Regions from separate parts of the Nesterenkonia sp. HG001 genome, predicted to be linked through region 3. Evidence: riboswitches for the same ligand, from Rfam matches in the RefSeq annotation. Region 3 holds a riboswitch; each other region holds the start of a gene.
What was found. Region 3 has a riboswitch for thiamine pyrophosphate ahead of thiO (glycine oxidase ThiO). Riboswitches for the same ligand answer to the same signal wherever they lie in the genome.
Positions count from the first base shown of each region.

Region 1: it holds a riboswitch for thiamine pyrophosphate, as region 3 does, so the genes downstream of both, ODE13_RS08030 (ECF transporter S component) here and thiO (glycine oxidase ThiO) in region 3, are expected to answer to the same signal.
Region 2: it holds a riboswitch for thiamine pyrophosphate, as region 3 does, so the genes downstream of both, ODE13_RS08070 (3-oxoacyl-ACP reductase) here and thiO (glycine oxidase ThiO) in region 3, are expected to answer to the same signal.
Region 4: it holds a riboswitch for thiamine pyrophosphate, as region 3 does, so the genes downstream of both, thiD (bifunctional hydroxymethylpyrimidine kinase/phosphomethylpyrimidine kinase) here and thiO (glycine oxidase ThiO) in region 3, are expected to answer to the same signal.

Region 1 covers NZ_JAOSZD010000004.1:84,674-88,877, forward strand. Annotated here, with positions in the region: gene ODE13_RS08010 (Na+/H+ antiporter subunit E) at 1-102, shown strand, start outside; gene ODE13_RS08015 (monovalent cation/H+ antiporter complex subunit F) at 102-785, shown strand; gene mnhG (monovalent cation/H(+) antiporter subunit G) at 782-1,189, shown strand; gene ODE13_RS08025 (DUF4235 domain-containing protein) at 1,238-1,510, opposite strand; TPP riboswitch at 1,691-1,844, shown strand; gene ODE13_RS08030 (ECF transporter S component) at 1,941-2,594, shown strand; gene ODE13_RS08035 (ATP-binding cassette domain-containing protein) at 2,614-4,204, shown strand, end outside.
Region 2 covers NZ_JAOSZD010000004.1:96,195-100,398, forward strand. Annotated here, with positions in the region: gene ODE13_RS08055 (ABC transporter family substrate-binding protein) at 1-501, shown strand, start outside; gene ODE13_RS08060 (DinB family protein) at 691-1,275, shown strand; gene ODE13_RS08065 (carbon-nitrogen hydrolase family protein) at 1,354-2,193, shown strand; TPP riboswitch at 2,293-2,388, shown strand; gene ODE13_RS08070 (3-oxoacyl-ACP reductase) at 2,490-3,305, shown strand; gene ODE13_RS08075 (LLM class flavin-dependent oxidoreductase) at 3,308-4,204, shown strand, end outside.
Region 3 covers NZ_JAOSZD010000006.1:220,260-224,463, reverse strand. Annotated here, with positions in the region: gene ODE13_RS12150 (substrate-binding domain-containing protein) at 1-308, shown strand, start outside; gene ODE13_RS12145 (sugar ABC transporter permease) at 305-1,267, shown strand; gene ODE13_RS12140 (carbohydrate ABC transporter permease) at 1,264-2,136, shown strand; TPP riboswitch at 2,152-2,258, shown strand; gene thiO (glycine oxidase ThiO) at 2,248-3,471, shown strand; gene thiS (sulfur carrier protein ThiS) at 3,477-3,716, shown strand; gene ODE13_RS12125 (thiazole synthase) at 3,743-4,204, shown strand, end outside.
Region 4 covers NZ_JAOSZD010000005.1:18,896-23,099, reverse strand. Annotated here, with positions in the region: gene chrA (chromate efflux transporter) at 87-1,328, shown strand; TPP riboswitch at 1,399-1,517, shown strand; gene thiD (bifunctional hydroxymethylpyrimidine kinase/phosphomethylpyrimidine kinase) at 1,508-2,383, shown strand; gene ODE13_RS09615 (GTP pyrophosphokinase family protein) at 2,386-3,381, opposite strand; gene ODE13_RS09610 (sugar-binding transcriptional regulator) at 3,569-4,204, opposite strand, start outside.

The DNA.
Region 1 (4,204 bases), on a different contig from region 3:
AAGACGGAGCGCGATCAGGCGATCCCGACGCGTTCTGCGGCTCCGTCGTCCGCGATGCTCGGTCGCGGCCCCGCCGGCGCCTCAGAGGAGGGAGGGCGCTGATGCTGACCTACGCCTACTGGATCTCCCAGGCGCTGCTGACGGTGGCTGTGCTCTGCTCTGTCTTCCGCGTGTTCCGGGGGCCATCGGTGCTGGATCGGGTGATCAGTGTGGACGTCATCCTGATCATCGTCTCCTCGATGCTGATCACGGACATGGTCGCCCGAGGGCACCAGGACTTCATCCTCTTCGTCGTGGCCACCGCCGTGATCGGTTTCCTCGGGGCCGTGGCGATCGCCCGGTATGTGGCGGTGCGTCGGCCGGAGGATCCCGGGGCGAGCGTGCTCACCGGGGCGCTGCCGCAGGCGGCCACGAGCTCCGGCGGGCCTTCGGGCGCACCGGACGGCGCGGATGCCGGGCCTGGGAGCGGTGGGAGCCCCGCCGGCTCCGGCGTGCCGGGCGCCGCACCCTCGGGTGATGGTGGCGCCATGGACGGTGGGCGGGCGCCGTATGCGGCCAGCCCCTCGCGGCTCGCCGGCATGGACCCGGTGGATCCCCACGGCGGCACTCTTGCTCCCCGCGGCTACGGGGAGGATGAGGACCCGGCGACCTCGTGGTTCCACGAGCTGACCCGTTCCGGCTTCACCACGCGTCGTCGCCGTGCGGCGGAGGAAGAGGGTCAGGACGAGGCTGAGGAGCCCTCTGGAGAGACTCCCGACCAGGCGCCGGGGGAGGGAGCACGATGATGGACCTTCTGGACGCGGAGCTGATGGATCAGATCCTTGATGCCGTGGCCGCCGTCTTCCTGGTGATCGGTGGGCTGATGTCGCTGGCGGCCGGGATCGGACTCGTGCGGCTGCCGGATCTGCACTCACGGATGCATGCGGCCACGAAGCCTCAGGTCCTCGGCCTGCTGAGTCTGCTGCTGGCCGCGGCGATCACCTGGCGCAGCTGGAGCGGCGTCGTGCTCGTCCTGCTCGCCTGGGGTCTGCAGATCCTCACCGCCCCGGCGAGCGCCCATGTGGTGGGGCGCGCCGGGTACCGGACGAAGCACTTTAAGTCCGAGCAGCTGGCGCAGGACGAGCTGGCCCGGGCAGTGGACCGGATCTCGCGGGGCCATGGAGCCCGCCGGGAGATCGACGGGGGCTGAGACCTCCGACGGGGATCCGTGGTGTCGTGCCGTCCTGCTGCGCGCCGCTCAGACCTCAGCCTTATTCGCGTAGGCGGCCTTGATCTTCTTCACCGAGGCCTTGGCTCCGCGCTGGGACAGCACTTGAACGCCTGCGGAGATGGCGGCGGAGGAGATGGCGAAGACCAGGGCCTTCTGCAACGAGATGTCCTCTTCCTCGCTGGCCCGGGGAGTGTCCTCGCCGGTGGCCTGCCGCCAGGCGAACTCGAAGGCCTTGGTGGCGGCGTAGCCGCCGGCCAGGGAGATTCCGGTGGTCAGCAGCTTGTCCATGATCTTGTCCATCGGCACTCCTGAGGATTCGGATGTGGGATTCGGATGTAGGGGTTCTCACGCGAGTCTGGCACAGGGCGACGTCGGCGTCCCGCTCGAGGGCGGGGCTCATCGGTGACCTGCTCAGCCTCCAGCCTAGCGGGCCGGGCCGCCAGGAGGGAGGGGGATGCGCTACTGTGGGGCACGTCATTCGAGACACGACAGGGGAGCGCTCCCCGTCGCCCCCTGCGGGAGACGGAATGCGCTGAGAGTGGGCTGACGGCCCAGACCCTCGAACCTGATCAGGACAACCCGGGCGCGATGCCGCCCGATCAACGCCTGCGAAGGAAGTCGAGCTGTCCTCGGATGCCGGACCTGCACGCCGTCATCGGCTGTCCGCGGCGGCAGGTACGGCTCCCTCCCTGCGTGCTCGTGGTCCACGCTCGTCACACGAGGGAGCATCATGAGCAGCACGCACCGCACCACTGCACCGGCACGCGCGGGGACCCGGCCGCGGACCTTCCGCTGGTCGGTCTCCGACATCGTCGTCGCCTCCACCCTGGCGGTGGCCTCCGGGGTCATCTTCTGGGGATGGAACCTCAGCTACCACGTCGTCGGCGGGCTCTTCGCCGCCTACCCGCCGGCCGCGACCCTGGTCCACGGCATGTGGCTCTTCCCCGCGGTGCTGGGGATGCTGATCATCCGCAAGCCCGGTGCCGCGATCTACTGCGAGATGGTCGCCGCCGTGGTCTCCGCCCTGCTGGGCTCCCAGTGGGGGCTGACCGTGCTGTCCTCCGGCTTCGTGCAGGGGCTCGGCGCGGAGCTGATCTTCCTGGCGTTCCTGTACCGCCGGTACACGCTGGAGGTCGCGATGCTCGCCGGCGCGCTCTCCGGGTTCTTCGGCGGAGCGACCTATCACTGGATCATCCCCATGTACGCCTACGCGCCGTTGGAGACCTTCATCCACATCGGCTGCTTCACGCTCTCCGGGGCGATCATCGCCGGGCTGCTCTCCTGGCTGGCTACCCGCGGGCTGGCGGCCACCTCGGTGTTGGGCCCGCTGGCCTCCCGCCGGGCGCATCAGGAGCCGGTGCTGCGCCGTCGTCGTGAGGGCTGAGCCGATGGCGCAGGACCGCATGACGACGTCGGCGCGCCCTCCCGGGAGACTCGCCGGCGGTGCCGCCGTCGAGGTCCGCGGCTGGCGCTATCAGCATGCCGACCGGCCCGCCCCTGCCGTGGACGGGCTCGACCTTCACCTGGACCGGGGGGAGAAGGTGCTCCTGGTGGGGGCCTCCGGGGCCGGGAAGTCCACCCTGCTCCACGGGCTGGCCGGAGTGCTCCATGATGAGGAGGCCGTCTCCTCCGGTGAGTTGCTGATCGACGGGCTCGCCCCGGAGCAGGCCCGCGGCCGGATGGGTCTGATGCAGCAGGACCCGGAGTCCCAGGTGGTGCTCTCTCGGATGGGTGACGACGTCGCCTTCGCCCCGGAGAACCTCGCCGTGCCTGCGGACCAGATCTGGGACCGGGTGCGACAGGTGCTGGTGGAGACCGGCCTGGCCGGCTCGGGGGAGCAGGCCCAAGCACTGCTGGACCATCCCACCGCGCGGCTCTCCGGCGGGCAGAAGCAGCGGCTGGCGCTGGCCGGGATCCTGGCCATGCGCCCGGCCCTGCTGCTCCTCGACGAGCCCACCGCCAACCTGGACCCCGACGGCACCCGAAGAGTGCGGGACGCGGTCATCGAAGCCTCCGCGCGCCAGGGATCCACCCTGCTGGTGGTGGAGCACCGGCTGTCCACCTGGGCGGACCATGTGGACACTCTGATCGTGCTCGACACCGCCGGAGGCGTGCGCCACCGGGTACCCGCCGGGCGGATCCATGACGACGCCGATCTGCGGGCGGATCTGGTGGAGCTCGGGCTCTGGGTGCCGGGCCATGATCCGGTCCCGGACCTGCTTCTGGACACCGATGCCGGTGCCCAGCCTGAGGGCGCCACGGCGGGGCCCGAGGCCCTGAGGCCCCGGGTCCTGCTGACCGGACGGGAGCTCGCCGTCTCCCGGGAGAGGCCGCGGCGCCGTCAGTCCCGCCGTCCGGCACCGGTGCTTCAGGGGATCGACGTCGACCTCCCTGCCGGCCGGGCGCTGGGTATCACCGGTCGCAACGGGGCGGGGAAGTCGACCCTGCTGCTGAGTCTGGCCGGGCTGATCCCCGTCCACGAGGGCGAGCTCGTCGCCACCGGAGAGCTCAAAGGGCCGCGTGGCGAGGCCCTGACGGATGACCCGCACCGCTGGCGCTCGGCGGATCTGGTGGCTCGGCTCGGGATGGTGTTCCAGGAGCCGGAGCATCAGCTCGTCCGGCCCACGGTCCGCGAGGAGCTTGCGCTCGGCGCCCGGCAGGCACGGCAGCCCGGCGAGGACGCTCCGCTGTTCACCTCAGAGGACGTCGAGCACCGCGTGGCTCGGCTGCTCACCCGGCTGGGACTGGCGCATCTGGCGGAGGTCAACCCGTTCACCCTCTCCGGTGGGGAGAAGCGTCGGCTCTCCGTGGGCACGGTGCTCGCCGCCGGGCCGGAGGTCCTCATGCTGGACGAGCCGACGTTCGGGCAGGACGCCCACACCTTCGCCGCACTGATCCGACTGCTGCGCGAGCACCTCGACGACGGGGGCACCGTGGTGGCGGTGACCCATGACGAGGCGTTCCTGCGTGCTCTACAGGCCGAGGAGATGCCGC
Region 2 (4,204 bases), on a different contig from region 3:
GTCGTCGGCGGGCGTGACTTCGGCCTGGTCAACATGTGCTACGGCAAGGCCGGGGCGGACCCGACCAGTGCCCCCAACCAGTTCTACTCCACTGGTGACGGAAACCTGACCGGGCTGGGGAACGAGGAGCTCGACGACCGGATCAGCGAGCTGTTCGGCATCGAGGACGACGATGAGCGCTTCGCCGAGGCGCAGGCCCTGGAGCAGGAGGCGCTCAGCGAGTACTTCCACTACCTCGCCTACGCCAACGGTCCGGTGATCACCGCCTTCCGTGAGGGGCTCGCGAACTACGGTCCGAGCCTCTTCGAGACCACGGACTGGACTCAGGTCGGCTGGGAGGACGACGCCGGCCACGACGGCACCGACACCGGCGTCGACGTCGAGGAGCTCGAGGACACGGATCCCGAGGACGCGGACGAGGATGCTGACGAGGCTGAGGACACGGAGGCTGAGGAAGCCGACGAGGATGCCGACGAGGAGGACGCGGACGAGGAGGACTGAGGCTTCCCGGCCCCCGCGACGCGTCATGTGTCCCCGTCCTGTTCGTTCGTCCCCGTGCAATTCCACGGGGACGAACGAACATCACGGGGACAAGACGCAGAGCAGAGAGAGCCCACCAAGTGCTGGTGGTGTCAGGGTGCGGCCGGGGAACGGTGCCGTGGGAATGAGGCAGCTCCTACAGTTCGCTCCATGAGCGATGATGATGCTGAGTCAGAGATGCTGCTGCGCTACCTGCAGGGGCTCCGTGAGGCCCTGCTGTGGAAGCTCGACGGCGTCCCGGAGCATGACGTCCGCCGGCCGCTGACGGCGACCGGGACGAACCTGCTGGGCCTGGTCAAGCATGTGGCCAGCATGGAGATGGGCTACTTCACCGCACCGCTGGGCCGTCCCAGTCCGGTGCCGATGCCGTGGCTGGAGGCCGGCGCCGCCCTCAACGCTGACCTCTACGCGACCGAAGAGGAGAGCAGCGAGTGGGTGCGGGACTTCTACCGCACCTCCTGGCGGACCACCGACGACGCCGTCGCCGAGCTGGGCCTGGGTGCGCCTGCCCAGGTGCCCTGGTGGGGAAAGAACGGGCGCACCACTCTGGGGCGGCTGGTGGTCCACCTGATCGCTGAGACCGCACGGCACGCGGGTCATGCCGACATCCTGCGTGAGCAGCTCGACGGCGCCGTGGGCATGCAGGACGGCAATGACAACATGCCCCCGGCCGGGGATGCCGAGTGGCAGGACCATGTGGTGGAGCTGCAGCGCATCGCCGACGAATTCCTCTGAGCGTGAGGCGTCTGCGGAACCAGGGGAGGGATTTGGCCGGCGCTCCCGGGACGCGGCGCTGCGACGTAGGCTGGGCCCATGCGTATCGCAGCAGCACAGATCGTCACCGGTGAGGACCCGCAGCAGAACCTGGCGCTCGTCGAGAAGTGGACGGCGCAGGCCGTGGAGGCCGGCGCCCGTCTGGTGGTGTTCCCCGAGGCCGTTCAGCGGGCTTTCGGGCACTCGCTGACACCCATCGCCGAGCCTGTCGACGGCGCCTGGGGCACCGAGCTGCGCCGGATCGCGGAGCGCCACGGGGTCGCGATCGTCGCGGGCATGTTCACCCCCGCACAGCCGGGGGAGCAGGGCCGCGAGCGGGTCACGAACACCCTCCTCGCAGTGGACGGCGCAGTGGACGGCACCGGAAACGGCGTGCTGGCCGCCTACGACAAGATCCACCTCTACGACGCCTTCGGCTTCCAGGAGTCCAAGACCGTGGCACCCGGTGAGGCCCCGGCCCGGTTCGCTCTGGACGGGCAGACGCTGGGGCTGGCGACCTGCTATGACATCCGCTTCCCGAACCTGTTCACCGCCCACGCCCGGGCCGGGGCGCTCGCCACCATCCTGCCGGCGTCGTGGGGTGCCGGGCCGGGCAAGGTGGACCAGTGGCGGCTGCTGGCTCGTGCCCGGGCGCTGGACTCCACGCAGTACGTGATCGCCTGCGGTCAGGGCCTGCCCTCGGCCGCCGGCGTCGAGCCAGTGGAAGGGGCGCCCACCGGGGTGGGGCACTCGATGATCGTCTCGCCCACCGGAGAGGTGCTCGCCGAGGCCGGGGAGGCCCCGGAGCTTCTGGTGGCGGACCTCGACGCCGACGTCGTCACCGCTGCCCGGCAGAAGCTCCCGGTGCTGGCCAATGCCCGGGAGATCCCGCAGGTCTGAGGCTCACAGAGCCCAGAGGGCTCAGGAGTCTGCGGGACGACGGCTGACGGCCCGTCCTGTCATCGACTGGCTGTGACGCCCGCCATGTGATGAGATGAAGGCTGTGACACGGGGTGCCGCACTCTGCGGCTGAGATGACACCCGTCGAACCTGATCCAGTTAGCACTGGCGAAGGGATCGTCCGGCTGGTGCGGCGTTCGGCCGCATCGCGGCGGTGAGCATCGGTCCGCAGATGGCCGCAGGCTCACGTCGCACATCGCCTGCGGGCTGCCTTCGCCTCGAGACGAGAGGCACGCATGAGCACCGCCACCATCACCACAGAAGCCACCGCCCAGCACAACGACGGCGCGCTGCCGCTGAGCGAACAGGTCGTCGTCGTCACCGGCGGCGCCCGCGGCCTGGGCGCAGCCCTGACCGCCGCCTTCCTGCGCGAGGGCGCCCGGGTGGTGGTCAACTACCACTCCTCGCAGGCCGCCGCCGAGGAGATCGCTGCCGCCCACGCGGAGCGGGCGCTCGCGGTGCAGGCCGACGTCCGCGACGCGGGGCAGGTCCGCAGCCTGATCAGCACCGCGAGGGAGCACTTCGAGCGTCCGGTGACCACGGTGGTGAACAACGCCCTGGTGGACTTCGCTTTCACCGGCGACGCCCGCTCCAAGGCCGACGCGATCACCGCCGAGGAGTTCGAGGCCCAGTTCGCCGGCTCCGTGACCGGTCCGCTGAACCTCATCCAGGCGGCCCTGCCCGGGATGCGCGAAGCCGGCCAGGGCCGAGTCATCACCATCGGCACCAACCTCTTCCAGCACCCGGTGGTGCCCTACCACGACTACACCGCCGCCAAGGCGGCCCTGCTCTCGCTGACCCGTACCTTCGCCGACGACCTCGGCCCCGACGGCATCACCGTCAACATGGTCTCCGGTGGGCTGCTGCGCACCACCGACGCCTCCGCCGCCACCCCTGAGGTGGTCTTCGACGCCATCGCCGCCGGCACTCCGCTGCGCAAGGTCACCACCCCGGAGCAGCTGGCCGACGCCGCGCTGTTCTTCGCCTCCCCGTGGTCCCGCGGGGTCACCGGGCAGAATCTCATCGTCGACGGCGGGCTGGTGAAGGGCTGAGCATGGGAACGGTCGCACCGGAGGTCAAGCTCAACCTGTTCCTCTTCGGCGTCGGGCACCACAAGGCCGCCTGGCGCGCCCCGGACTCCGCTGTCGAGCGCCTCGGCGACGTCGACTACTACATCGACCTGGCCCGCACCGCCGAGCGCGGGAAGCTGGACGCGGTGTTCTTCGCCGACGGCCACTCGCTGGGCATCGGCGCTGTCGAGGACGGCCCCACCTGGTTCCTGGAGCCGCTGACGCTGCTCTCCGCCATGAGTCAGCACACCGAACGGATCGGGCTGGTCAGCACGGTCTCCTCCACGTTCTGGACACCGTTCCACGCGGCCCGGCTGCTCGCCGGCCTGGACCACATCAGCGGCGGTCGCATCGGCTGGAACGTGGTGACCTCCATGTTCGACGCCGAGGCGCAGAACCACTCCTATCCGTCTATGCCTGCCCATGCAGAACGCTACGCCCGGGCCGAGGAGTTCATCGACGCCGTCATCCGGCTCTGGGACTCCTGGCCGCAGGAGTCCCTGCTGCACGAGCGGGACGGCCGCTACGCCGACGGTGGCATGATCGCGCCCATCGACCACCAAGGCGAGCACTTCCAGGTCGCGGGGCCGCTCAACGTGCCCCGCCCGCCGCAGGGCCGGCCGGTGCTCTTCCAGGCCGGGGCCTCGGAGCAGGGCCGGGACCTCGCCTCACGTCACGCGGAGGCGATCTACGCCGTCGCCTACGACGCCGAGGCCGCACTGGCCTACAGCACCGACGTGCGACGCCGGCTCGCCACCGTCGGCCGTGACCCCCGCGGCACCGCGATCATGCCCGGGCTGGTCACCTACGTGGGCTCGACCATAGCTGAGGCGCGGGCCAAGCAGGCCGCCCTGGACGAGCTGCTGCCCACCGAAGCCTCG
Region 3 (4,204 bases):
CGCTCTGCGAGAAGGACGTGATGGTCGACTTCACCATCGCCAACAACTACATCACCGTCCGAGAAGACGTCGCCGCGGACGAGCGATACCAGAGCTACTCGCCCACCGCAGAGTTCTTCACCTCGCTGCTCGAGGGCGCCTATTACCGGCCTGCGCTGCCGGCCTATCCCGAGGTGTCCAACGCCATCCAGGAGGCCATGGAGGCCGTGATGACCCGATCCCAGACCCCTGAACAGGCGGCCGCCGCCTACGCGGCCGCCGTCACCGACATCGTCGGCCCTGAGAACGTGCAGGACGAGTCGTCATGAGCGCGCCGACCGCCACGCAGTCCCAGATCCATCGGCCCGACGCCGCCAGCGGCGAAGGAGGGCCTCCACGGCAGAATCGCACCATCGGGGACCGTCTCACGTTCGGCCGGGCCGTCCCCATGGTTCCCGCGCTGTCGCTGCTCGTGCTGTTCATGGCAGGCCCCATCCTGTACTCGCTCTGGCTGGCCTTCACCGACTCCGCGATCCGCGGCGAGGGGGCGGCGGAGACCTCCTTCATCGGGTTCGAGAACTTCACCGACGCCTTCACCGACTCGCAGTTCTGGAACTCGGTCGGGCTGACGCTCGTCTTCACCGTGGTGTCTGCGGTGATCGGCCAGAACCTCCTCGGGCTGTTCCTCGCACTGCTGATGGAGAAGGCCCACCGGGCAGTGACGTTCGTCATCACCGCCATCGTCATCGCGGCGTGGATCCTGCCCGAGGTCGTGGCCGGATACCTGCTCTACACCTTCTTCGCCGACGAGGGCAGCCTCAATGTGATCCTGGAGTCCATCGGGCTTCCGCAGCAGGACCTGCTCTTCAGCCTTCCGATCCTCGCAGTCGCCTTCGCGAACATCTGGCGGGGCACGGCGTTCTCCATGCTGGTCTACTCGGCGGCGCTGGGCAGCATCTCCGCGGAGATCCAGGAATCGGCGTCAGTGGACGGGGCCGGCCCTCTGCGCAGGTTCTGGTCGGTGACCCTGCCGCTGCTGCGCCCCGCCGTCGCCACCAACCTGATGCTCATCACCCTGCAGACACTGTCCGTCTTCGGGCTCATCTTCATCATGACCGGGGGAGGGCCCGCGCAGCAGAGCCAGACCCTGCCGCTCTACATGTATGAGCAGGCCTTCTCCTACGGGCAGCTCGGCTACGGAACCGCCGTGGCACTGCTGCTCCTGCTGATCGGCGCGGTCGCCTCGATCGCCTATCTGCGGCTGCTTCCCGAGGAGGACAAGCGATGACCACCACCTCAGCACGTCGGACCGCGCCGGCCAGGGGCGGCAAGGGCCGCAGGGCACGGACCACGGAGACGGCCTCGACACTCGTCATGGCGTTCATCGGGGCCATGTTCCTGATCCCTCTGCTCTGGGTGGGGCTCGCCGCCTTCGACACAGACGCGTCCCTCGCCGTCTCATGGCCGGAGCGATGGAGCCTCGGCAACTTCAGCGCCATCTGGAACGCCGAGACGACCTTCCGGCCGATCGCCAACTCGCTGATCCTGTGCGGCGGCGCCACTCTGGTGACCATGACCGCGGCGGTGCTGTGTGCGTACCCGATCTCGCGGTATCGGTTCCGTGGCAAGCGGTCCCTGCTGCTGACCATCATCTTCTCCACCGGCCTGCCCATCACAGCGATCATGATCCCCGTGTACTCGCTCTTCGTGCAGGTCAACCTCATCGACTCCATGTTCGGCGCGATCCTGTTCCTCGGCGCCTCCTCGCTGCCGTACGCCATATTCCTCACCAAGGGGTTCATGGATGCCGTGCCCATGGAGATCGAGGAGAGCGCCTGGACCGAGGGTGCCGGAGTCTATCGGACGCTGTGGGCCGTGGTGATGCCGCTGATGCGGTCAGGGCTCGGAGTGGCCACGATGTTCACCTTCGTCATGATGTGGGGGAACTTCTTCGTCCCCTTCATGCTGCTGCTCAGTCCGGACAACCTGCCGGCGGCCGTCACCCTCTATACGTTCTCCTCACAGTACGGCCAGGTCGCCTACGGCCAGTTGGCGGCGTTCTCGCTCTTCTACTCCCTGCCGGTGATCGTGCTCTACCTCTTCGTGGGCCGCAGCCTGGGGACCGGCTTCATCGCAGCGGGCGGAGTGAAGGGCTGACCCACTAGAATGGAACCTGCATTCCGTGGGAGCCCGGGCCGGCCGGGCTGAGAGGGCGAACCCGCCGACCACTCGGACTCGATGCGGATCATGCCGCCGTGAGGAGGAGCTGTGGGCGTCACTGTCGTGGGAGCCGGCGTCGTCGGGCTGCTGTCAGCCTGGCAGCTGAGGCGCGAAGGGCACGCGGTCACGCTGATCGCCCCCGAGATCGCCCGGGACGCCAGCTACGCCGCCGCCGGGATGCTGGCCCCGATCAGTGAGGTCCAGTACGGGCAGGACAGGCTCTATCCGCTGATGACCGCCGCCCGGGCCGAGTACCCGGCCTTCCTGGCCACGCTGGCCGCCGCCGTCGACGCCCCCACCGGGTGGCGGGAGAACGGCACCATCCTGCTGGCCGCGGACCGCTCCGACCGCGACGCCGTCGCCGACCTCGTCGCCGTCCAGCAGGCCCACGGCATGGCCGTGGAGCCGCTGACCTCCGGCCAGCTGCGCCGCCGCGAGCCCGCACTCGCCCCCGGCATCTCCAAGGGCTGGGACGTGCCCAGCGACCACCAGGTGGACCCCCGGATGCTGGCCAGCTGCGCGCTCGCCGCCCTCGAGAGTCCGCTGGATCCTGCTCGCTTCCCCGACGCCGGCCCGCCCGCCCGACGCGTGGAGGCGCGGGTCACCGCTGTCGGCGGCCCCGACGCGGAGGGCTCCCACACGCCCACCCTCGACGACGGCACGCAGCGCACCGCGCAGAAGGTCCTGCTGGTGCCCGGGCTCGGTTGCGCCGACATCGCCGGCCTGCCCGCACGCGCCCCGCTGGATCTGCGGCCCGTCCACGGAGACGTGCTGCGCCTGCGGGTGCGTCCCGGGCAGCTGCTCGCTGGGGAGGACCACGTCCTCGGCGCCACCGTCCGGGCCAAGGTCGCCGGCCGCAGCGTCTACCTGGTGCCACGGGCCGACGGCGGGCTGGTCATCGGCGCCTCCTCGCGAGAGGATGGCATGCCCGGCACCCACGCGGGCTCCGTGCAGGAGCTGCTCGACGACGCCGTCGCCGTGCTGCCCGCCGTCAAGGAGATGGAGCTGGAAGAGATCACCACCCGGGCCCGACCCGGCACCCCTGACGACATCCCCTACCTGGGCCGGCTGGAAGGGGCGCCCGACGTCGTCATCTCCACCGGATACTCTCGACACGGGATCCTGCTGGCACCGCTGGCCGCACGGTTGGCCGCCGCGCTGCTCAGCGACGACGGCGAGGCCGCACTGAGCGCGGCGGACCGGCAGATGCTCGCCCATATGAGCCCCACACGGTCGCTGACCGCACCAGAGATGACCCCCACAGGATTGTGAGACCCATGCTCACCGTGACCATCAACGAAGAAGACGTGAAGCTGCCCGAGGGGGCGACAGTCGTCGACGCCGTCGGGCAGACCACCGGGCGCGAGCTGAGCCCCGACGGCACCCCCGCCGACGGCGGCCGCCTGGGTGTGGCGGTGGCGATCAACGCCGCCGTCGTCCCGCGCAGCGCCTGGGCCGCCACCGTGCTGAGCCACGGCGAGGAGATTGAGATCGTCACCGCCGTGCAGGGCGGCTGAGCCGCCCCTGACCCGAAGAGAGCACCATGACCACAGCCACCACTCCTCCGTCCCTGCAGGTGGGCGACTACACCTTGCAGAACCGCCTCATCATGGGCACCGGCGGGATCACCGACCTGGACGCCCTGGAGCAGGCGCTGCTCGCCTCCGGCACCACGCTGACCACTGTGGCCATGCGCCGCTACAGCCCGGAGACCAAGACCAGCGTGTTCGCCATGCTCGAGCGGCTCGGCATCGACGTGCTGCCCAACACCGCCGGCTGCTACACCGTCAAGGACACGGTGCTCACCGCCGAGCTCGCCCGCGAGGCGCTCGAGACGAACCTCATCAAGATCGAGGTCATCGCCGATGAGCACACTCTGCTCCCTGACGTCATCGAAACCCTCGAGGCCACCGAGCAGCTCGCCGACCGGGGCTTCATCCCCATGGTCTACACCACCGATGATCCGGCCGCGGCCGTGCGCCTCGAGCAGGCCGGAGCCGCCGCC
Region 4 (4,204 bases), on a different contig from region 3:
GTCCACCCGTCGCTCGCAGGCGGCAGAACGGGACGAGGCGGTGACGTTCGCCATCCGTTAACCTGACTTCGACAGTCTGGAGTCCTGTGAGCCACGTACACCACCCCTCAGTCCCCGCTCGAGGCCATGACGGCAGCGTCGCCGAGGTCTTCCTCATCTTCCTCCGTCTCGGACTGACCTCGTTCGGCGGTCCGGTCGCCCACCTGGCCTATTTCCGTGAGGCCTTCGTGGAGCGGCGCCGGTGGCTGAGCGAGAAGGCCTATGCGGATCTCGTCGCTCTGTGCCAGTTCCTGCCGGGGCCGGCCTCCAGCCAGGTCGGGATGGCCCTGGGCCTGCAGCGAGCCGGCTGGGGAGGCATGTGCGCGGCATGGTTCGCCTTCACTCTGCCCTCGGTGCTGCTCCTGGTGGCCTTCGCCTATGGTGTCGCCACGCTCGGGGACCTCTCTGATGCGGGCTGGATCCACGGGCTCAAGGCCGCCGCCGTCGGCGTCGTCGCCCATGCGGTGCTCGGCATGGCGAAGACGCTCACCCCGGATGCGCCCCGGGCGAGCATCGCCGCCGGGGCCATGATCACTGTGGTGCTCGTCCCGCAGCCTTTCGTGCAGGTGGGGGCGATCGCCGTCGCCGGACTGGTCGGCCTGCTGTGGCTGCGTCCCGAGACTCCCCAGCCCCGGGACGAGGACACCTTCACCGTCAAGGTCTCCAAGAAGGTCGCCGCCGGTGCGCTGATCCTCTTCGGTGCCCTGCTGGTGGGGCTGCCGCTGCTGGTCGCCTCCGCCGGATCGGCCGCTTGGCACGGGGCGGCCCAGCTGGTGGACCTCTTCTATCGCGCAGGCTCTCTGGTCTTCGGCGGCGGGCACGTGGTCCTCCCGCTGCTGGAGGCGGAGATGGTCGGGCCCGGGCTGGTCGACTCGGAGGTCTTCCTGGCCGGCTACGGCGCCGCCCAGGCGGTCCCCGGCCCGCTCTTCACCTTCGCCGGCTACCTGGGCGCCTCGACGACCGAGGGGCCCGGAGGTGCCGCCGGGGCGCTGATCGCCGTGGGGGCGATCTTCCTGCCTGCGGCGCTGCTGGTCATCGGAGCCCTGCCGTTCTGGGAGGCGCTGCGCGGTGCGCCGCTGGCACGGCGGGCATTGACGGGTGTCAACGCCGGGGTGGTCGGAATCCTCGCGGCCGCGCTCTATGACCCGGTGTTCACCGCCGGAGTGCTCGACGTCGGCCTGGTGGCACTGGCCGTGGCCGTGGCGTCCTTCGTCGCGCTGAACAGCTGGAAGGTGCCCGCCTGGGCGGTGGTCATCGGTGCAGGCCTCCTGGGCTGGATCGTGCTCTGAGCACCGTCCGGGACGTGCCGTCGTCGGGCAGACCGTGTGAGGTCCCGCACGCCCTCGTCGACTAGACTCGATCAGCGGCACGGGGTGCCTGAGCCTGCGGAGCGACTCTGCCCAGCGGCTCAGGCTGAGAGCACACCCGTTGAACCTGATCCTGATCATGCTCGCGAAGGGATGCCCCGATGAAGTCACCCTCCTCTGCTCGCCCAGCTCCGGGCGCCCCACGGGAGATTCCCAACATTCTCTCCATCGCCGGGACCGACCCCACCGGGGGAGCCGGGATCCACGCGGACCTGAAGAGCTTCGCCGCCCACGGCGGCTACGGGATGGCGGTGGTGACTGCGCTGGTCGCGCAGAACACCCAGGGTGTCCGGGAGATCCATCTGCCCCCGATCTCCTTCCTGCAGGCGCAGCTGGAGGCGGTCAGCGACGACGTCGCTCTGGACGCGGTCAAGGTGGGCATGCTCGGAACGGTGGACGTCATCGAGACGGTCTCCACCTGGTGGGACGCCCTGCCGGGCCGGCCCTGGTTGGTGGTGGATCCGGTGATGGTCGCAACCTCGGGGGACCGGCTGCTCCAACCCGACGCCGAGCAGGCGCTCATCGGGTTTCTGCACCGGGCGGACCTCATCACCCCGAACATCCCGGAGCTGGCGCTGCTGGCCGGAGGACCACCCGCCGAGGACGGCGAGTCGCTGATCCGCCAGGCCCGCACGGTGGCGGACGCCCATGACGTCGTCGTGCTCGCCAAGGGTGGTCACTTCGACGACGACGAGGTCGAGGACATCCTGGTCCACCCGGCCGAGGCCGACGGCACCCGCACGCCTGAGGGGCGGCACGTCTCGGAGCGCATCCGCACCACCAACACCCACGGCACCGGCTGCTCGGTGTCCTCAGCGCTGGCCGCACTGCGGGCACGTGGACTGGACTGGGAGACGGCGGTGCCGGTGGTCAAGGAATGGATGACGGCGGCCCTGCGAGACACCGAGCGGCTCGACGTCGGCCGCGGCCACGGACCCATCCAGCACTTCGCGCAGCTGTGGGAACGCCGCTTCTGAGCTCAGTTCTGCTGAGAGGAGGCCTGCTGGGCGATGTCCTCCCACTTCCAGGCGGCTGTGGTGGCCTGCTCGCCGGAGAACTCGTCCTCCGAGAGCTCCTCATCCGGGAACCACGGCCCGGTGCGGGGCCGGTCGGCAGCGGCTGGGGTGGGGCCGGTGGCGCCCTGGCCAGAGGTGGGGGCCTGCTCCTTGAGCTGAGTCACGCGGTCCCTGATCTCAGCCATCTGGCGATCCAACGCGGCAGCCTTCTCCGCGGCGTCACGCAGCTCCTCGTGAATGTCGTCCGGGACCTCGCCGGAGTAGGTGTAGTAGATCTTGTGCTCCAGGGAGGCCCAAAAGTCCATGGCGACGGTGCGGATCTGCACCTCGACGTAGACGAACTCGGTGCGATTCGAGAGGAACACCGGCACCTGCACGATCACGTGCAGACTTTGGTAGCCATTGGGCTTGGGACTACGGATGTAGTCCTTGACCTCCACGACCCGCAGGTCCGGCTGACTGCACAGCATCTCCGCCACCCAGTAGGCGTCGGAGACGAAGGAGGTGGTGATGCGGATGCCCGCGATGTCTCGGATCGACCCACGGATGCCCTCCAACGTCGGCTCGCAGCCGTAGCGCTGCACCTTGTCCAGGATCCGATCCAGGGACTTCAGCCGGAAGTTCACGTGCTCGATGGGGGAGTAGTCGCGGGTGTGCTCGAACTCCTCACGCAGCACGTTGATCTTGGTGAGCACCTCGTCCATGCCGAACTTGTAGTGCAGCTGGAACTCGGTGAGCTGTCGGCGGATGTCGATCATCCGCGGCACCACCCCGGTGGTGCCGTTCTTGCCGGCGTTGGTGTGGAGCTGCTTCAGCAGCTGCTGATAGGTGTCGTCCTCATGCTCCTCGCTCCGGGCGAGGGCGGAGCCGGTGGGGCGGGGCTGCTGCCGGGGGGAGGGGCTTCGCCCATCAGTCGACAGGAGACGGCTGTCGGCCTCAGTGGACTGGCCAGCGGACATGGTCACTCCTTCGTATTCCATCCCGGGGCAGAACTGCTCGCCGGGGAGGTCGAGTCGGTGCACCTCGACCCCTTCGATTCTCGACCCTAGGAGCAGAACCTGTGAAGTCCCTCGACGGTTGTGGCCGAATCGATACCTTCCGCGCCGCGATGGACCGCGGCGGAGACCTGTGGCGTGCAGGCCCCGTTCAGGCCCCTCCGGCAGGCTGATCGCGCGAGTGCCCGTAGGCCAGCCTGTCAGCGGAGACCTGGTCGAGCACCAGGTCGGTGACGAGCCCGGCGGCGAGGGCTCCTCGCAGTGCGGGAACCTTGTGCGGCCCGTTGACCACGCAGATCCGCCGCGGGACGCGGACCAGCTCCGAGGGCACCGGACCGGAGCCGCGGCGGTTGAGCGCGATGTCCTCCCAGCTGCCGTCCGCTCGGAGGAAGACGGTGCAGACATCGCCGACCACCTGCTCTGAGGAGAGCGCGTTGAGGTCGTCGCGGCTGAGGTACCCGCCGGAGTACACCTGGGAGGGCAGACCCTCGGCGAAGGTGCCGACGCCGAAGACCGCCAGCGCGGCGCGGCGGTGCATGTCCAGGATCCGTCGCGTGGAGCGTTCGCGCCACAGCGCCTGCTTGGTCTCCTCATAGTCGAAGAATGCGGGCACGGCGAAGACATGGGCGCGCGCGCCATAGGCCGCGGCGAACCGCTCGACCACTCCGATCCCGGTGCCCAGGGGCGCGCCGATGCCCTCCGGCTCGGAGTTGACGGCTCCGTTGAGCTGGACGACGTGCAGGTCCGGAACCTCCCGTCTGTTCAGCCGGGCCACCACTGAGGTCAT